Regions from separate parts of the Thalassospira sp. UBA848 genome, predicted to be linked through region 2. Evidence: riboswitches for the same ligand, from Rfam matches in the RefSeq annotation. Region 2 holds a riboswitch; the other holds the start of a gene.

Region 1 (7,885 bases), on a different contig from region 2:
AGACCAGCCTTTTCGGCCGGGGTGTCATAGATCGGCGCGATGACTTTAACAAAGCCGTCTTCCATGGTGACTTCGATACCAAGGCCGCCGAATTCGCCGCGGGTATCGACCTGCATTTCCTCGAAATTATCCATATTCAGATACGACGAATGCGGATCAAGCGACGTCAGCATGCCGTTGATGGCTGCTTCGATCAGTTGTTTATCATCGACGTCTTCGACGTATTTGCCTTTGACCTGTTCGAATACATCACCGAACAGGTTGAGCAGGCGATAGGTCTCAGCCGAGGAGGTTGAAGATTGCGCCAAACCTGGCGACGCAAGGCCGAGAGTCATGCCGGTCGCGAGTGCGAGTACTGCCAATCGAGAGGTTTTCATCCACTTACCTTGCCGTTTTTCGAGGCCAGCCATGGAAGCGGATTGATTGCTTCCCCGTTCTGGCGCATCTCCAGATATAGTTTTGGCGAAGTTTCACCCATAATACCAACAGGTTCGCCCGCCAATAGATATTGTCCTACCACACTGTCGAGCCGATCAAAACCGGCGATAAGGCTATGGTATCCTTCGCCGTGTTCGATAATCAAGAGTCGGCCATAACCGCGGAAGGGCCCGGCAAAGACAACTTTGCCGTCAAAAGGCGAGACAACCTGTGCATTTGCGCGTGTGCTGATCTCAATTCCCTTCGACCGGTTTACGGTCAAACCATCCGGGCCGCGTGATTTTTCACCAAAAAGTGTAACGACTTTACCGCTGGCGGGCATCCTGAGGTTGCCTTGTGCCAGTGTGATTGAACTGCCAACGGCAAATTCTTCTTCGTCGCTTGTGTCGTTGGTTCCGCTGTCGTTACTGCTTGCGGGTTCGGTTTTGCTTTCAGGTGGTGGTGGCGGTGTGTTTTTGGCAATCGTTGTTGCGCCAAGCGTATCGGCATCCGGTTCGGTGCGCGCTGCAAGCCGCATGTCCGGACGGGACCGCGGCACCGGCAGGCCTTCGGCGCGATTTTGCAAATTGCGCAAAAGTTCGCCCAGAGATTTTGCCTCATCGGCCAGCGCGCTGACCGCCTTGGCGGCTTCTTCGGCTTCGGCCTCTGTCTGGGCGCGCAGGCGGCGCTTTTCATCAAGCAACGCTGAGAGGGATGCGCGTTCTTGCTGCAATTCTTGGGTGGCGGCGGCCAACTCGCTGCGACGATTGCGGATATCTTCGCGCAGGGTGGCGATCTCGCCCAGTTCCTTGCGCAGGTCACGCGCGTGTTGCTCGACACCGGGCAGGGCGGCTTTCAGCAATACCGCCGAACGCAGTGTATCCTGTGGCGATGTTGGCAGGGCAATGACGGCTTCTGGCGGCGTGGTCGAAAGACGCTGCAGGGCCATGAGAATGCGGGCATATTGCCCGGCCTTGTCTTCCAGACTGGTGGCAGCAACCTTTTCACGCGCTTCAAGGTTTTCTAGCTGATCTTCCAGATCGGTCAGGGTGGTTTCAAGGCGCTGTGCGCGTCTGGCGACGGAAATCGCCTCGGACTGAAGGGCTTGTTCCTCGGTCCAGAGTTCACGTGATTTGCGTGACAGGAATTCTTCCTGTTTTTGCTGTTCGGAAAGCTGGTTTTCAAGTTGATCGAGCTGCTGATCAACTTTTTGCAACGATTGGGCAAAAGAAGGCGCAGCCCCGCCTGCAGCAAAAACCGCAAATGCGATCAGCGCAGGCAGGGCGATCTCATAAGCTAGCTTAGCTCGCAAGAAGCGCGTCATTTTCTTTCATGCCCTTAAGCAAGGGTTTTCCGGTCATCTCGGCCGGTTGCGGCACGCCAAGCAGTTGCAGCAGGGTCGGTGCGACATCGGCCAAACGCCCATCTTCCAATGTTACTCCTTCCGGACCGTTAACAAGGATGGTCGGAACGAGATTAAGCGTATGTGCGGTGTGCGGTTCGCCGGTTTCAGGATCGACCATCACTTCGCAGTTACCGTGATCGGCGGTGACAAATGCAACGCCGCCCACCGACTTGATCGCGTCAATCACCTTGCCAAGGCAGGTGTCAACGGCTTCTGCCGCCTTCGTGGCCGCTTCAAGAATGCCGCTATGGCCGACCATGTCGGGGTTCGCGAAGTTCAGGATAATGGTGTCGTATTTTTCCGACTTTATGGCCGCAACCAGCTTTTCGGTAACTTCCGGCGCAGACATTTCCGGCTGCAGGTCATAGGTCGCGACTTTGGGGGACGCGACCAGAATGCGTTCTTCGCCGTCAAAAACCTGTTCTTCGCCGCCATTAAAGAAGAAGGACACATGCGGGTATTTTTCGGTTTCGGCGATACGAAGCTGCTTCATGCCTGCCTTGGAAACCACTTCGCCAAAGATGTTTGGCAGGGTTTGCGGCGGATAGATCGCATCCATGTATTTGGCATGTTCGGACGAATATTCGACCATCCCGGCCTGCACGGCGAATTTCACCGGCGTGCCGCGGTCAAACCCGTCAAAATCCGGTGCGCAGAGGGCTGCCAGAATTTCACGCGCACGGTCCGCGCGGAAGTTGGTCATCAGAAGGCCATCGCCATCTTTCATGCCAGCATAATCGCCAATCACGGTCGGCAGGACGAATTCGTCTGTGGTGTCGGCTTCATAGGCCTTGGCAATCGCAGCCTCGGCACTTTCGGCTGTGCGGCCATCGGCGTAATTTTTGCCCTGAACCATGGTGAAATAGGCCTGGCTTACGCGTTCCCAGCGATTGTCGCGGTCCATGGCGTAATAGCGGCCGGTGACTGTGGCGATTTCAACATTGGCATCGCCAATCAGGGCGCGGAATTTCTCAAGGAATTTGGCGGCACTTTTCGGTGCGGTATCACGACCATCAAGATAGGCGTGGATTTTTACCGGTACACCGGCAGCCGCAATGATTTTGGCAAGGGCGGCCATGTGCGCCTGATGGGAATGCACCCCGCCCTCGGACAGAAGGCCCGCGATATGGCAAACGCCTTTGGAATCGGACAGTTTGGCAATGATCTTTTTGACGGTGTCGGTTTCGGCGATGGTGCCGGTTTTGACGGCCTCGTCAATTTTGGGCAGTTCCTGCATGACGACGCGGCCAGCACCAAGGTTCATGTGACCGACTTCCGAATTGCCCATCTGACCTTCGGGCAGGCCAACATCCAGACCGCAGGCCTTGAGGAACCCGGTTGGATTATTGGCGTAAAGGTCATCCCAGACAGGCGTGTTGGCAAGCGCAACAGCGTTGTTCTTGCTTTCTTCGCGATAACCCCAGCCATCCAGAATGCACAGCACCACAGGGCGCGGGCGCTTTACGGAATTCGATACAGTCACGTTCATAAACCCCACAGATAAAGTAAAAGGCTGAATGTCCCGTAAATATGGTGACTTACGGGATGTTTCGCCATTAATCCTGTTATGCGGGCAGGGTGGGTCAACCTTCGCACACAACAGGTGCATGAATTGTCCCGGCAATTTAGCACGATTGCCGGTATGTAACAGTATCCGTCGCAGAAAATTTTGCAGATGCACACCAGTTCTTTTGACAGTGTCTAAAGACGCAGATAGTGTTCAATCTGACGGTGAACCTCTGAGGTGGCAGAAATGCCATTTCGCACCGTGACGGGAGAGTTCGGATGTCACGCGAATTGCGTGATGGACGGCGCCGAAGGAGCAATGCCTCATAAACACTCTCAGGCAGATGGACCGTCACGGATAGAGGCTCTGGAGAGAGAAACCAAAAAGCGTCTGGGAGAAAGCGCTGGTCAGGTTTCCACCGAAGGATAAACGCCATTTGCGCGATCATGATCGCGCGTTGGCGGATAATCTCAGGTCACGGGACAGAGGGGGCAAAAACACCGGTTCGTAAACAGCGCGAAAACAAGCGCTTTATTGAGCCGTGAAGGAGGCCCTTGATGACGAATCCCGCGACTAATCCCTCTTCGGGATCGCAAAACAATTCCCAGCACGACGTCAACCTGTCCGTTGTCGACCTTTACACGATCGGCATTGGCCCATCGAGTTCGCATACGGTTGGCCCGATGCGTGCGGGTTATCGTTTCTGCCTTGAACTGGAATCGCGCAATCTTTTGCAAAACACCGGCAGTGTCGTGGTTGATCTTTATGGTTCGCTTGCCCTGACGGGCAAGGGGCACGCAACCGATACCGCCGTGATCATGGGCCTGAATGGCAAGCGCCCGCGCAACATTGATCCTGATGATATTGTGCCAACAGTTGCGGCAATTGATGAAACCAACCTTCTGCAGCTTTACGGCCAATATCCGGTGTCGTTTAACCGCGATAACAATCTGGTGTTTCATTTCACCGAAACCCTGCCGCAGCATCCCAATGGTATGCGCATTACCGCCTTTGACCGCGATGGCCTGAAGATCCACAGCCAGGAATATTTCTCGGTCGGGGGTGGCTTTATCGTCTCAAGCGATGATCACGGGGCGGAGTATTCCGGCGATAACATTACCTTGCCATTTCCGTTCTCTTCTGCGGATGAACTTATGGAAATCTGCAAGCGCGAAGGTCGATCCATCGCGGAAATCATGATGGAGAACGAGCAAAGCTGGCGCAGCCCGGAAGAAACCATCGCCTTTGTCGATCGTGTCCACGACGCGATGATGTGCTGCATTGACCGTGGCATCCGTACCGATGGCATTTTGCCCGGTGGGCTTAATGTCAAGCGGCGGGCATCGAAGCTTTATAAAGAACTGACGGAAAAGCCCGAGGCGGGCCTGCGCGATCCGCTGACCGTGATTGACTGGGTTAATCTTTATGCCTTGGCCGTGAACGAAGAAAATGCTGCAGGCGGGCGGGTTGTTACCGCGCCGACCAATGGGGCGGCGGGCGTTATACCCGCTGTACTGCGCTACTACGAAAAGTTTGGTGCCAATGCCAATCAGCACAATATACGTGAATTCCTGTTAACCGCGGCGGCGATCGGGTCAATCTATAAAAAGCGTGCCTCAATCTCGGCGGCCGAAGTTGGCTGTCAGGGCGAAGTTGGGGTTGCCTGTTCGATGGCGGCTGGTGCGTTGTGTGCGGTTCTGGGTGGAACGCCAGAGCAGGTCGAAAACGCTGCCGAAATCGGCATGGAACATAACCTTGGTCTGACGTGCGATCCGATTGGTGGTCTGGTGCAGGTACCTTGCATCGAACGCAACACCATGGGCGCGGTCAAGGCGATCAACGCCGCACGCCTGGCCTTGCGTGGTGACGGCCAGCATACCGTGTCGCTTGATAAGGTGATCGAGACCATGCGCCAGACGGGACTCGACATGCAAAGCAAGTACAAGGAAACCAGTCAGGGCGGTCTTGCGGTCAATGTCAACGTGGTCGAGTGCTAACCCCAAGTCTTAAGAATAGGGTAGAAAACCGGGCTTTTTGACATCTGTAATGTAAATTGGCCGGTTTTCTGTGCTTGTTTCTTGCGACTTGCGGTTGGTGTTTTGCTATGATTTTCCGACTAAAAAATAGGGGCAAAGACCCCAATATCGGTTGGACATAGACATGAGCAAAAAACTGTTCCGCATTTATATCGCGGTCAGTCTGGATGGCTTCATTGCGCGCGCTAATGGTGCGGTGGACTGGTTGGGGGAATATGACCCGGCCGAGTTCGGCTTTGATGACTTTCTGGACTCCGTTGGTACCCTGATCATCGGGCGAAACACCTTTGATCAGGTGATGGAATTTGGCGATTGGCCTTATGAGGCCCGTCGCACAATCGTTCTGACATCACGGGATCTGCCCCGGGACCGGCCCGCCAATACCGAGGCCTATGGCGGAAGCATCATCGAACTGGTCGATCAGTTGCGTGACCGTCGGGCCGGCGACGGAGATATCTGGGTCGTCGGCGGGGGCAGTGTGGTAACACAGTTCCTGTTTGGCGGCTTTGCTGATCAGCTGGATATCTTTACGATCCCGGAAGTGCTGGGCGATGGCATTTCATTGTTCGGGCGTGATGCCGGGGGGATCAAGCCCCGGCTGCTGGCATCCGAGCGATACAATTCCGGCGTTGTGCGCAGCCAGTACGGCTTGGCGTAAGCACAAACAAACAGCACAGACCGCATCGGAATCGCGATGCGGTCTGTGCTTTTCTGTGCCGGTTTTAAAGCGGGTAGAAGCTTAGATTTCCTCAAGTGCCTCAAGCGATTCCGGCAGTATTTGACCACCGTCGACGACGATCTGCTGGCCGGTGATGTAAGCGGCTTCATCAGATGCAAAGAACAGCGCGGCATTGGCAATATCCGCGACACTGCCCAGGCGTTTGAGCGGGATCGAGTTGGCCATGGAATCAAGATATTCCTGACCAAGATCAGCAAGGCCTTCTGTCATGATATTGCCGGGCATGACGGCATTGATCGTCGTGTTATAGCGTGACAATTCCATGGCTGCGGTCTTGATAAAGCCAAGCTGGCCTGCCTTTGACGCACCATAATGCGACCACCCCGGATAGCCCGTCACCGGCCCGGTGATCGAGGATGTGATCACCACGCGACCCTTGCCGCTTTTTTCGAAATAGGGGATGCAGGCCTTCACGCACAAAAAGCTGCTTTTAAGGTTGGTCGACATCACCTGATCCCAGTCGTCCGCTGTCATGTCGACCATCTTGATCTGCGGGAAGATGCCGGCATTGGCGCACAGGATATCAATCCCGCCAAAGGTCTTTGCGGTGTATTCCGCGAGTGCAGAAACCTGATCGAAATCCGACACATCACACAGGAACTTGTCAGCCGTGCCCCCGGCGGCCTTGATTTCATCGACGGTGGCTGCCGCGTCCTTTTCGGTGCGGGCGGCAATCATGACCTTTGCACCCTTGCTGGCAAATACCATGGCAATACCCTTGCCAATGCCCTTGGAGCCACCGGTGACGATGACGCTTTTGCCGGAAATCGAAGTCAGCATGGTCGATCCTTTCGTGAAGTCATTGGGCAATGCGCCAGCTTTGTGCCGGGTTCGCTTGTTGCCGGTTCCCTGATTGTGCGCTGCGTTATATTTTCTTGATGATTGGTCGAAATATTCCGTGATGCAACAAAAAATGTTGCAAGTTACACATTTTGTGCCGCATTATTCACAAAATGGCGCTGGGACGGCGCGGGATCCCGTTCCAATGGCGGTCAAGGTTGAGCGACAGGAGGCACCGTTTGGGCGGCATTTACGATGACAACATGATTGATGTCCTGAAGGCCGGGGCGGCATCGGTTCTGCCCGGATGGGGCATGGCACCAGATACCGATGTGTCGTTACTGACCGTTTCGGAAAACGCGACCTTTTTGGCAACGGACCCAAACAGTGGTGCGAAGCTGATCTTGAGGGTGCATCGACCGGGCTATCACACGCGTGCGGAAATCGAATCTGAATTGGCCTGGATCAATGCCCTTCGTGCTGCTGAGGTCGTCGATACACCCAAGCCGCGCCTGCGCAGTGACGGGTCGCTGGTCGCCGAATTCGATCAGGGGGGCGTCAGTCGCCATGTGGTTGCCTTTGATTTCATGAGTGGTTCTGAACCTTCCGCCGATGAGGCATTGGTTGATGGGTTCTTCAAGCTGGGCGCGATCAGTGCACGTCTGCACGGGCATGCGCGGCAATGGACGCGGTCGGTTAATTTTGTCCGCAAGAGCTGGACGTTTGACACCACCCTTGGTGCCAATCCGCATTGGGGAGACTGGCGCGCAGCCCCCGGCCTTGATAACGATGGTTTGGAATTGCTTGAGCGACTGTGCAGCCATCTTGATCAAAAATTGTCGACTTTCGGGATGGGCAATGATCGGTTCGGGTTGATCCATGCCGATCTGCGTTTGGCCAATCTGTTGGTCGATGGTGAACGACTTGGTGTGATTGATTTCGATGACTGCGGTTTTGGGTGGTTTGGCTATGACTTTGCGGCAGCGATCAGCTTTATCGAA
Region 2 (7,885 bases):
GCGAATTCATCACCGCCAAGACGGGCGGCCGTGTCAGAATCGCGGATGATGCGCGACAGGCGCTGACCCATTTCCTGAATCATCAGATCGCCCACGTCATGGCCGAAGTGATCGTTAATGTCCTTGAACCGGTCAAGGTCGACAAACAGAACCGTAACACCGCGCTGGAAGCGACGGGCGGAGAGCAATGCCTGACGCAGGCGGTCAAGGAACAGGGTGCGGTTCGGCAGGCTGGTCAGAACATCATGGACCGCAAGGTGGCGCATGCGCGCTTCGGTCTGTTTACGTTCGGTAATGTCGGTATAGGTTGCAACGTAACCGCCGCCCGGCATCGGGTTGTGATCAACCTGAATAACGCGGCCATTCGGCCGGGTCCGTTCCATGCGATAGGGTTCACGACGCCGTGCAATCGCAACGCGGTCGGAAATCAGCGCCTGAATGCTGACATCGCCATATTCGCCGCGTTCACCATTATAGCGCAGGATATCGGAAAGCGGGGTGCCTTCCTTGACCAGATCACGCGGCAGGTTCAGCAGTTCGATATAGCGTTCGTTCCAGACCATCAGGTTCAGGTCCTGATCGAACAGACAAATGCCCTGACCAATATTATGCAGGGTGGCTTCAAGCAGGGCCTGCTTACGCTGGGCTTCTTCCTGTGCCTGCCCCTGAAGGGCGACCATTTCGTTATACTCGCGGATCAGCAGGCCGAGTTCGTCCGAGCTGTTCCATTCCACCGGACGGCGCAGTCGGCCGTGCTTGGTCATTCGGATGGAATGCAGCAGACGATTGAGCGGTTCCTTGATCGAGCGTTTGTTGGCGATCAGAAGGCTGGCCGCCACGACCGAAATCAACAGCCCGAACAGGATCATGTCGATGGCAATGCGGCGGAACAGCAAGTCCTGCACGCGGTCATCGGTGAAGAAGATAACCAGTTCGCCAACGTCATGGCGGACATTGTTGCGTTCGAAATAGACCCGGCGCGACAGGCGGAGCGTGTCGGTCAGTTCGGATTGGGAAACGCCGGTATGGGCAAATTCAGTGCCATCGGCACCCAGCGCCTGCACAGCAACAATATCGCGGTCGCGCGCCATCGCGTTAAGGGCTGATTCGATATTATCGACGTCAAGATACCAGAAAGGTGTGGCCAGAACGCGTGCATTAATGTCGGCGGTCTGTTCGACCTTGCCGTTCAGATCATCGCGCAGCACCTTGTAGCTGACATAGCCAAACACAACGAAAAGTGCGAGCGAGAACAGTGAAACAAGCGGCAATGCAATAAACAGCAGCCGACTGCTCAAAGACTTTCGTTGTAAAAACCCGTACGATCCGCGCGACAAGCGTTCTCTCCTCGGCACCTACTTTGGATTAGTCGAATATACTGTACTCGACGTTTGTATGGGTGCCAACTCCCCCCTGAATTAGTCTCAAGTCAAACCGCAACTTGATGAAAACGCAAGGTCGATTTCGTTTAATCAATCTAATATCCGACCAAGGCCGACAAGCCTATCTATTTTGGTGCGAAACCCTTTCGCTTCAAGCAGCTTTTGTGCGATCTGCGAAAAATTCGTTACCTTGGTACGGCTTGGCGTGCAAGCTCATCACATCTTTCATTTTCCGGATGCCCTGCATGGCCTTTGACCCAGTGCCATTCGACTTGATGTGGTTCAAGGGCTTTTAGCAAGCGTTGCCACAGCTCGACGTTCTTGACCGGCTTTTTATCCGCCGTTTTCCATCCGCGCTTTTGCCAGCCGAAAATCCACTTGGTAATGCCATCGCGGACGTAGCTGCTGTCGGTATAAATATCGATCACACAGGGCCGTTTCAGGGCCTCAAGTGCGCTGATCGCAGCCATCATTTCCATGCGGTTGTTTGTGGTTTCGGGGTCGCCACCCGACATTTCCTTTTCGACACCCTTGAAGCGCAAAATAGCGCCCCAGCCACCGGGGCCGGGATTGCCGCTGCACGCGCCGTCTGTGTAAATCTCGACGCGATTGTCGCCGTCAGTTGAAGTCATGTTTTTATTCCCCGGCGATGCTGTGGGCTTAGTCCAGGCCATAGGCCGATGCATTATCCACGCGCTGATGGAAGCGCAGTTTGTTGATATATTCGCGCGGGTTCTTTGGCGTTACCAGCGCATCCTTGGGCGTATTTACCCAATCATACAGGCGGGTCAAAAGAAACCGCAGGCTGGCACCGCGTGCCAGGATCGGCAGGGCGGCCTTTTCAGCGTCCGAGATCGGACGGACTTTGCTGTAATGCGACAGAAGGTTTTTGGCCTTGGTGACATTGAAGCTGTTGTCAGGCTCAAAGCACCACGCATTCATGCAGATCGCGACGTCATAGCAAAGCAGGTCATTGCACGCGAAATAGAAATCAATCAGGCCAGAGACTTCTTCCTTGCCCGGGAAGAAGAAAACATTGTCGGGAAACAGATCGGCGTGAATGACGCCCTTGGGCAGTTCGTGCGGCCAGTTGGCTTCGAGATAATCAAGCTCCTCACCGATCATGTCGCCAAGACCGGGCACTTCGTCATTGGCGTGTTCCTGACAGCTTTCAAACAGTGAACGCCATCCCGCAACACTCAGCGCATTGGGCAGGTGCATCTCAAAATCGAGGCCGGCACTGTGAAGCTGTGCCAGAGCCGCGCCAACACCGGCACAATGATGGGGCTGGATACGGCGCGGTGACATGCCGCGCAGGAACGATGTAATGGCAGCCGGGCGATCACAGAGTGTGCGCAAGGCAGCGCCATCCTTGCCATGGATCGGGGTCGGACAGTTCAGTCCCTTGCCTGACAAATGATCCATCAGGCCAAGGTAAAAAGGCAGGTCGTCAGGATTTACCCGCTTTTCATACAGGGTCAGGATAAAGGGCGCGATGCTGGTCTGGAGCAGGAAATTGGTGTTTTCGACACCTTCGGCAATGCCCTTGAAAGAGACCACTTCACCGATATCGTATTCGGCAACAAAACGGGCGATATCTTCGTCTGAAACATCGGTATAGACGGCCATGGGCTTTATTGTCGTCCTGATCTGAGAGTAAGCATGTCCGCAGAATTAGCTGGCAAGCTGGCGCGGCAGTTTAAAGGTTACGTTTTCGTTGGTCAGCGTGATGGTTTCGACCGTCACGTCATAACGTTCGCGGCAGGCATCAATCACTTCTTCGACCAGGATTTCCGGCGCAGAGGCACCTGCGGTGATGCCAAGGCTTTTGATGCCTTCAAGCTTGGACCAGTCAATATCTTTCGCGCGTTCGACCAGAACAGAACGCATGCAGCCTTCACGCTTGGCGACTTCGACCAGGCGGTTGGAGTTCGAAGAGTTCGGCGCGCCAAGAACCAGAATGGCGTCAGTCTTTTCTGCAATCAGTTTGACGGCATGCTGACGGTTGGTCGTGGCGTAGCAGATGTCTTCTTTCTTTGGCACCGAGATCGACGGGAAGCGCCGCTGCAGAATTTCGATGATCTTGGCGGTGTCATCAAGCGACAGCGTTGTCTGGGTGACAAAGGCCAGATTTTCCGGATCTGTAATCTCGATGGTTTCTGCGTCTTCTTCGGTTTCGATCAAGGTCATGCTGCCCGGTGGCAACTGGCCCATGGTGCCGACAACTTCCGGATGGCCCGCATGGCCGATCAGAAGAATGTGTTTGCCATCGGCGTGATGGCGTTCGGCCCCGCGATGGACTTTTGAAACCAGCGGGCAGGTCGCATCAAGATATTCAAGCTTGCGGGTTTCTGCGGCCTCGGGCACGGATTTTGGTACGCCGTGGGCCGAGAAGATCACAGGCACGCCATCAGGAACGGCATCAAGTTCATCGACAAAAACCGCGCCCATGTCGCGCAGGCGATTGACGACAAATTTGTTATGCACGATTTCGTGGCGGACATAGACCGGTGCGCCGTATTTTTCGAGCGCCTTTTCGACGATTTCGATGGCGCGATCAACCCCGGCGCAGAAGCCGCGCGGGTTGGCAAGTACGATCTGAAGGCTGGCTTTGTCAGACATGATACAGGTCCGGCTTTCCCAATTGCGTACGGGCGTTGCCGACGCATTTTTCAAACATTCACGTTACATAACCCGCTTGATCATGTGGTGCAATGACTCTGCGGCAATTGGGTTGTGTGCCTTGGCAGGAAATTTGACCTTTTCCAGACGGGCAGATCCTTCAAGCGGGTTGTGCCGACAACCGTGACGGAATAGACTGCGCACGGGCCACTTGCGAAAGACACAGGCCTGAAAACATTTGGTTTGATAGAGGCTTGGATGACAATCGGTAACGGACTTCGGCGCGTTTATGCATTGGGTATGGTATCGCTTGGCGGATTGCTAAGTGCGTGCGGCGGCGGAAACCCGTTCGAAGAACAGCCCGTGCCGGTTTGCCCGGCGGCCTATCTGCCAAAGGATACGGCAAAACTTGTCGAGTTCAGCGGCGGTGGCCGCGACCTGACCGATGTGATCGTCGAAGCCGAATTCACAGGCTACGTTGGTGACTGCGGCTATGATCTGGATGACAAGGAACTTGATGTCATCATCAGTCCGATCATCACGGCCGAGCTTGGACCGGCGGCACAAAATCGCACCGTGCAGTTCCAGTATTTCGTCGCCCTTCGTGACCCTGCGGGCAACTTCATCCAGAAGTCCGTATTCGACGTGAATATGCCGTTTGCCGACAATCTGAACATGGCTCGGATCCGCGATGAACAGGTCACGCTGTCGGTGCCGCTGAATGATGTCTGGACCGGGCCGGATTATGAAATCTATCTTGGTTTTCAGCTGAATGCCGAGCAACTGGAATATAATCGTCGCTTCGGAACCGATTGATTTATTAACGGTTTCTGGCGTTTCGTGCCGGTTGTCAGCCGCCTTTTGCAAAATAGGGGCTGGTCGCTTTGCGCGGAAACCCGTATAAACAAAAACATACCCAAATGATCCCCGTGGGAGAGGCCGCAGTCCTTATGGATGAGCGGACGCCGAAGGAGCAACCACCCCGGAAACTCTCAGGCAACAGGACCGCGCGGAGATGGGACTCTGGAAAGCAGGTGCTGTGATCAGCCTGATCAAGTGTACCTCGCCGAAGATGTAAGCAGACCAGTTTCGACCATTGGCTGTGATTCTTTCAGGCTCCGAGACAGAGGGGGAATGTGGTTGGCCAGTGGTCGGCTATGTTTCGCAACGATTGTCCCGGAGAAGGAAGAGTGGATCAACAGACCGAACTGCTTCAAACAGCCCTTTATGACCTGCATGTGGAACTCGGTGCCAAAATGGTGCCGTTTGCTGGCTATGCCATGCCAGTGCAGTACCCGCTTGGCGTAAAAGGCGAACATCTTCATACCCGCGCCAAAGCCGGCCTTTTTGATGTCTCTCATATGGGGCAGGTGCGCCTGACCGGCGAAAACCGTGTGGCAGAGCTTGAAAAACTTGTGCCCGGTGATATCGCCATCCTTAAACCCGGTCGCACCCGCTACTCCGCGTTTACCCAGGATGATGGCACGATCCTTGACGATCTGATGATCACCAACGCCGGAGACAGCCTGTTTCTGGTGATCAACGCGGCGTGCAAGGATGACGATATCGTTCACATGCGCGCCAATCTGGGTGATGGCGTCTCCCTTGAAGAAATTGATGATCGCGCGCTTCTGGCGTTGCAGGGCCCGGATGCGCCCAAGGTGCTGGCACGCTTTGCGCCAGCCGTTGCCGATCTGAAATTCATGAGCTTTGCCGAAATCGAAATCGCTGGCAGTCCGTGCTTTGTCACCCGTTCGGGTTACACTGGTGAAGACGGCTTTGAGATTTCGGTGCCGAATGCGGATGCAGAGGCACTTGCACGTAAATTGCTGGCCGAAGAAGAGGTTGAGGCGATTGGACTGGGCGCGCGTGATTCGCTGCGTCTGGAAGCGGGCCTGTGCCTGTATGGCAATGACATTGATACCACCACGACCCCGGTTGAAGGGGATCTGAACTGGATCATCAACAAACGCCGCCGCGCAGAAGGCGGGTTCAAGGGTGCGGATGTGATCCTTGATCAGCTTGAAAACGGCGCGGACCGCAAGCGTGTCGGCATCAAGCCCGAAGGCAAGGCACCAGCGCGCGAACATACCCAGATCCTTAATTCCGATGGCGAAGAAATCGGCGAGATCACTTCGGGCGGATTTGGCCCGACCGTCGATGGCCCGATTGCAATGGGGTATGTTGCCATAGAGTTTTCCGAACCGGGGACGAAGATCGACCTGATGGTGCGTGGCAAGGCGCGCCCGGCCGAAGTGGTTGATCTTCCGTTTGCACCGCATCGCTACTTCCGCGGTTGAGTACCAGAAATTTTTGAGAGAGCGGCCAACGCCGCATTGGCATTGAATTGATCAAGAGGGACAAAGGGAAATGACGAAGAAATTTTCGCAGGAACATGAGTGGATCGAGTTCGAAGATGGTGTGGCGACCGTCGGCATTACCGATTACGCGCAGCAGTCGCTGGGCGATATCGTCTATGTCGAGCTGCCCGAAGTTGGCAAAAAGCTGACCAAGGATGGCGACGCAGCGGTTGTTGAATCGGTCAAGGCGGCAAGCGACGTCTATGCCCCGCTTGATGGCGAGATCGTCGAAATCAACGAAGAACTTGATGCCAACCCCGCACTGGTGAACGAAGCGCCGGAAGCCGAAGGTTGGTTCTTTAAAATGTCCCTTGCTGATGAATCCCAGCTTGATGAGCTGATGGATGAAGCAGCTTACAAAGAATTCGTCGAAGGCCTTTAAGCATGCGCTATCTCCCACTGACACGCGCTGATCGTGCTGCGATGCTCGATACCATCGGGGCATCATCTGTTGATGAACTTTACGGTGACGTTCCGGAAGGTGCGTTACTTGATGCACCTGTTGATTTGCCGTCCCACCTTGGCGAAATGCAGGTCGAACGCGATATGCTGGCCCTTGCCGGGAAAAATATGGGTGCCTCGAGCGTGCCCAGCTTCCTTGGCGCGGGTGCCTATCGCCACCATGTTCCGGCGACGGTTGATTACGTGATCCAGCGCGGTGAATTCCTGACCGCCTATACCCCGTATCAGCCGGAAATCGCGCAAGGGACACTGCAATACCTGTTTGAATTCCAGACCCAGGTTGCCTCGATCACCGGGATGGATGTTGCCAATGCCTCGATGTGGGATGGTGCGACATCCTGCGCCGAAGCGGTTCTGATGGCCTGCCGTGCGACCCGTCGCAAGAAGGCGGTGCTTTCGGGTGGTCTGCACCCGCATTACCGCGAAGTGACCGAAACCTATTGCCAGTATAGCGACACCGAAGTCGCCGGGCGCGACGGGCATCCGGAACATCAGGCAACTGCCGAGGAACTCAATGATCTGATTGATGACCAGACCGCTTGTGTGGTTGTGCAGTATCCCGATGTGTTTGGCCGCATTCAGGATCACACCCAGTTGGCTGATCTTTGCCATGCCAAGGGTGCGCTTCTGGTCGTGGTCTTTACCGAGGCGGTTGCCTTTGGTGCGGTGAAATCGCCGGGAAGCTTTGGCGCAGACATCGTTTGCGGCGAAGGCCAGTCGATCGGTAATGCGCTGAACTATGGTGGGCCGTATGTCGGTCTGTTTGCCACCACGCAAAAGCTCGTGCGTCAGATGCCGGGCCGCCTGTGTGGTGAAACGGTTGATCAGGATGGCAAGCGTGGTTTTGTTCTGACGCTGTCGACCCGCGAACAGCATATCCGTCGCGAAAAGGCGACCTCGAACATCTGCACCAACTCTGGTCTGTGTTCGTTGGCCTTTACGGTGCATATGAGCTTGCTGGGGGAAGACGGTTATCGCCGTCTGGCGACATTGAACCATGAAAATGCCTGCAAGGCGGCAGATGCGATTGATGCCGTTGACGGGGCATCGGTGGTCAAT

Evidence for each region. A riboswitch is a leader RNA that binds a small molecule or an ion and turns the genes downstream of it on or off. The one in region 2 is predicted to bind glycine.
Region 1: it holds a riboswitch for glycine, as region 2 does, so the genes downstream of both, B2R48_RS13755 (L-serine ammonia-lyase) here and gcvT (glycine cleavage system aminomethyltransferase GcvT) in region 2, are expected to answer to the same signal.

The regions. Positions count from the first base shown of each region.
Region 1 covers NZ_DBGS01000097.1:58-7,942, forward strand. The annotation lists partial or broken gene B2R48_RS13740 (S41 family peptidase) at 1-377, opposite strand, end outside; gene B2R48_RS13745 (murein hydrolase activator EnvC family protein) at 374-1,741, opposite strand; gene gpmI (2,3-bisphosphoglycerate-independent phosphoglycerate mutase) at 1,719-3,311, opposite strand; glycine riboswitch at 3,585-3,690, shown strand; glycine riboswitch at 3,710-3,825, shown strand; gene B2R48_RS13755 (L-serine ammonia-lyase) at 3,887-5,326, shown strand; gene B2R48_RS13760 (dihydrofolate reductase family protein) at 5,490-6,023, shown strand; gene fabG (3-oxoacyl-ACP reductase FabG) at 6,105-6,884, opposite strand; gene B2R48_RS13770 (phosphotransferase enzyme family protein) at 7,124-7,885, shown strand, end outside.
Region 2 covers NZ_DBGS01000047.1:17,800-25,684, reverse strand. The annotation lists gene B2R48_RS06170 (putative bifunctional diguanylate cyclase/phosphodiesterase) at 1-1,298, opposite strand, end outside; gene rnhA (ribonuclease HI) at 1,568-2,014, opposite strand; gene B2R48_RS06160 (homoserine kinase) at 2,043-3,011, opposite strand; gene ispH (4-hydroxy-3-methylbut-2-enyl diphosphate reductase) at 3,057-4,004, opposite strand; gene B2R48_RS06150 (hypothetical protein) at 4,263-4,820, shown strand; glycine riboswitch at 4,925-5,022, shown strand; glycine riboswitch at 5,026-5,133, shown strand; gene gcvT (glycine cleavage system aminomethyltransferase GcvT) at 5,162-6,304, shown strand; gene gcvH (glycine cleavage system protein GcvH) at 6,375-6,746, shown strand; gene gcvPA (aminomethyl-transferring glycine dehydrogenase subunit GcvPA) at 6,749-7,885, shown strand, end outside.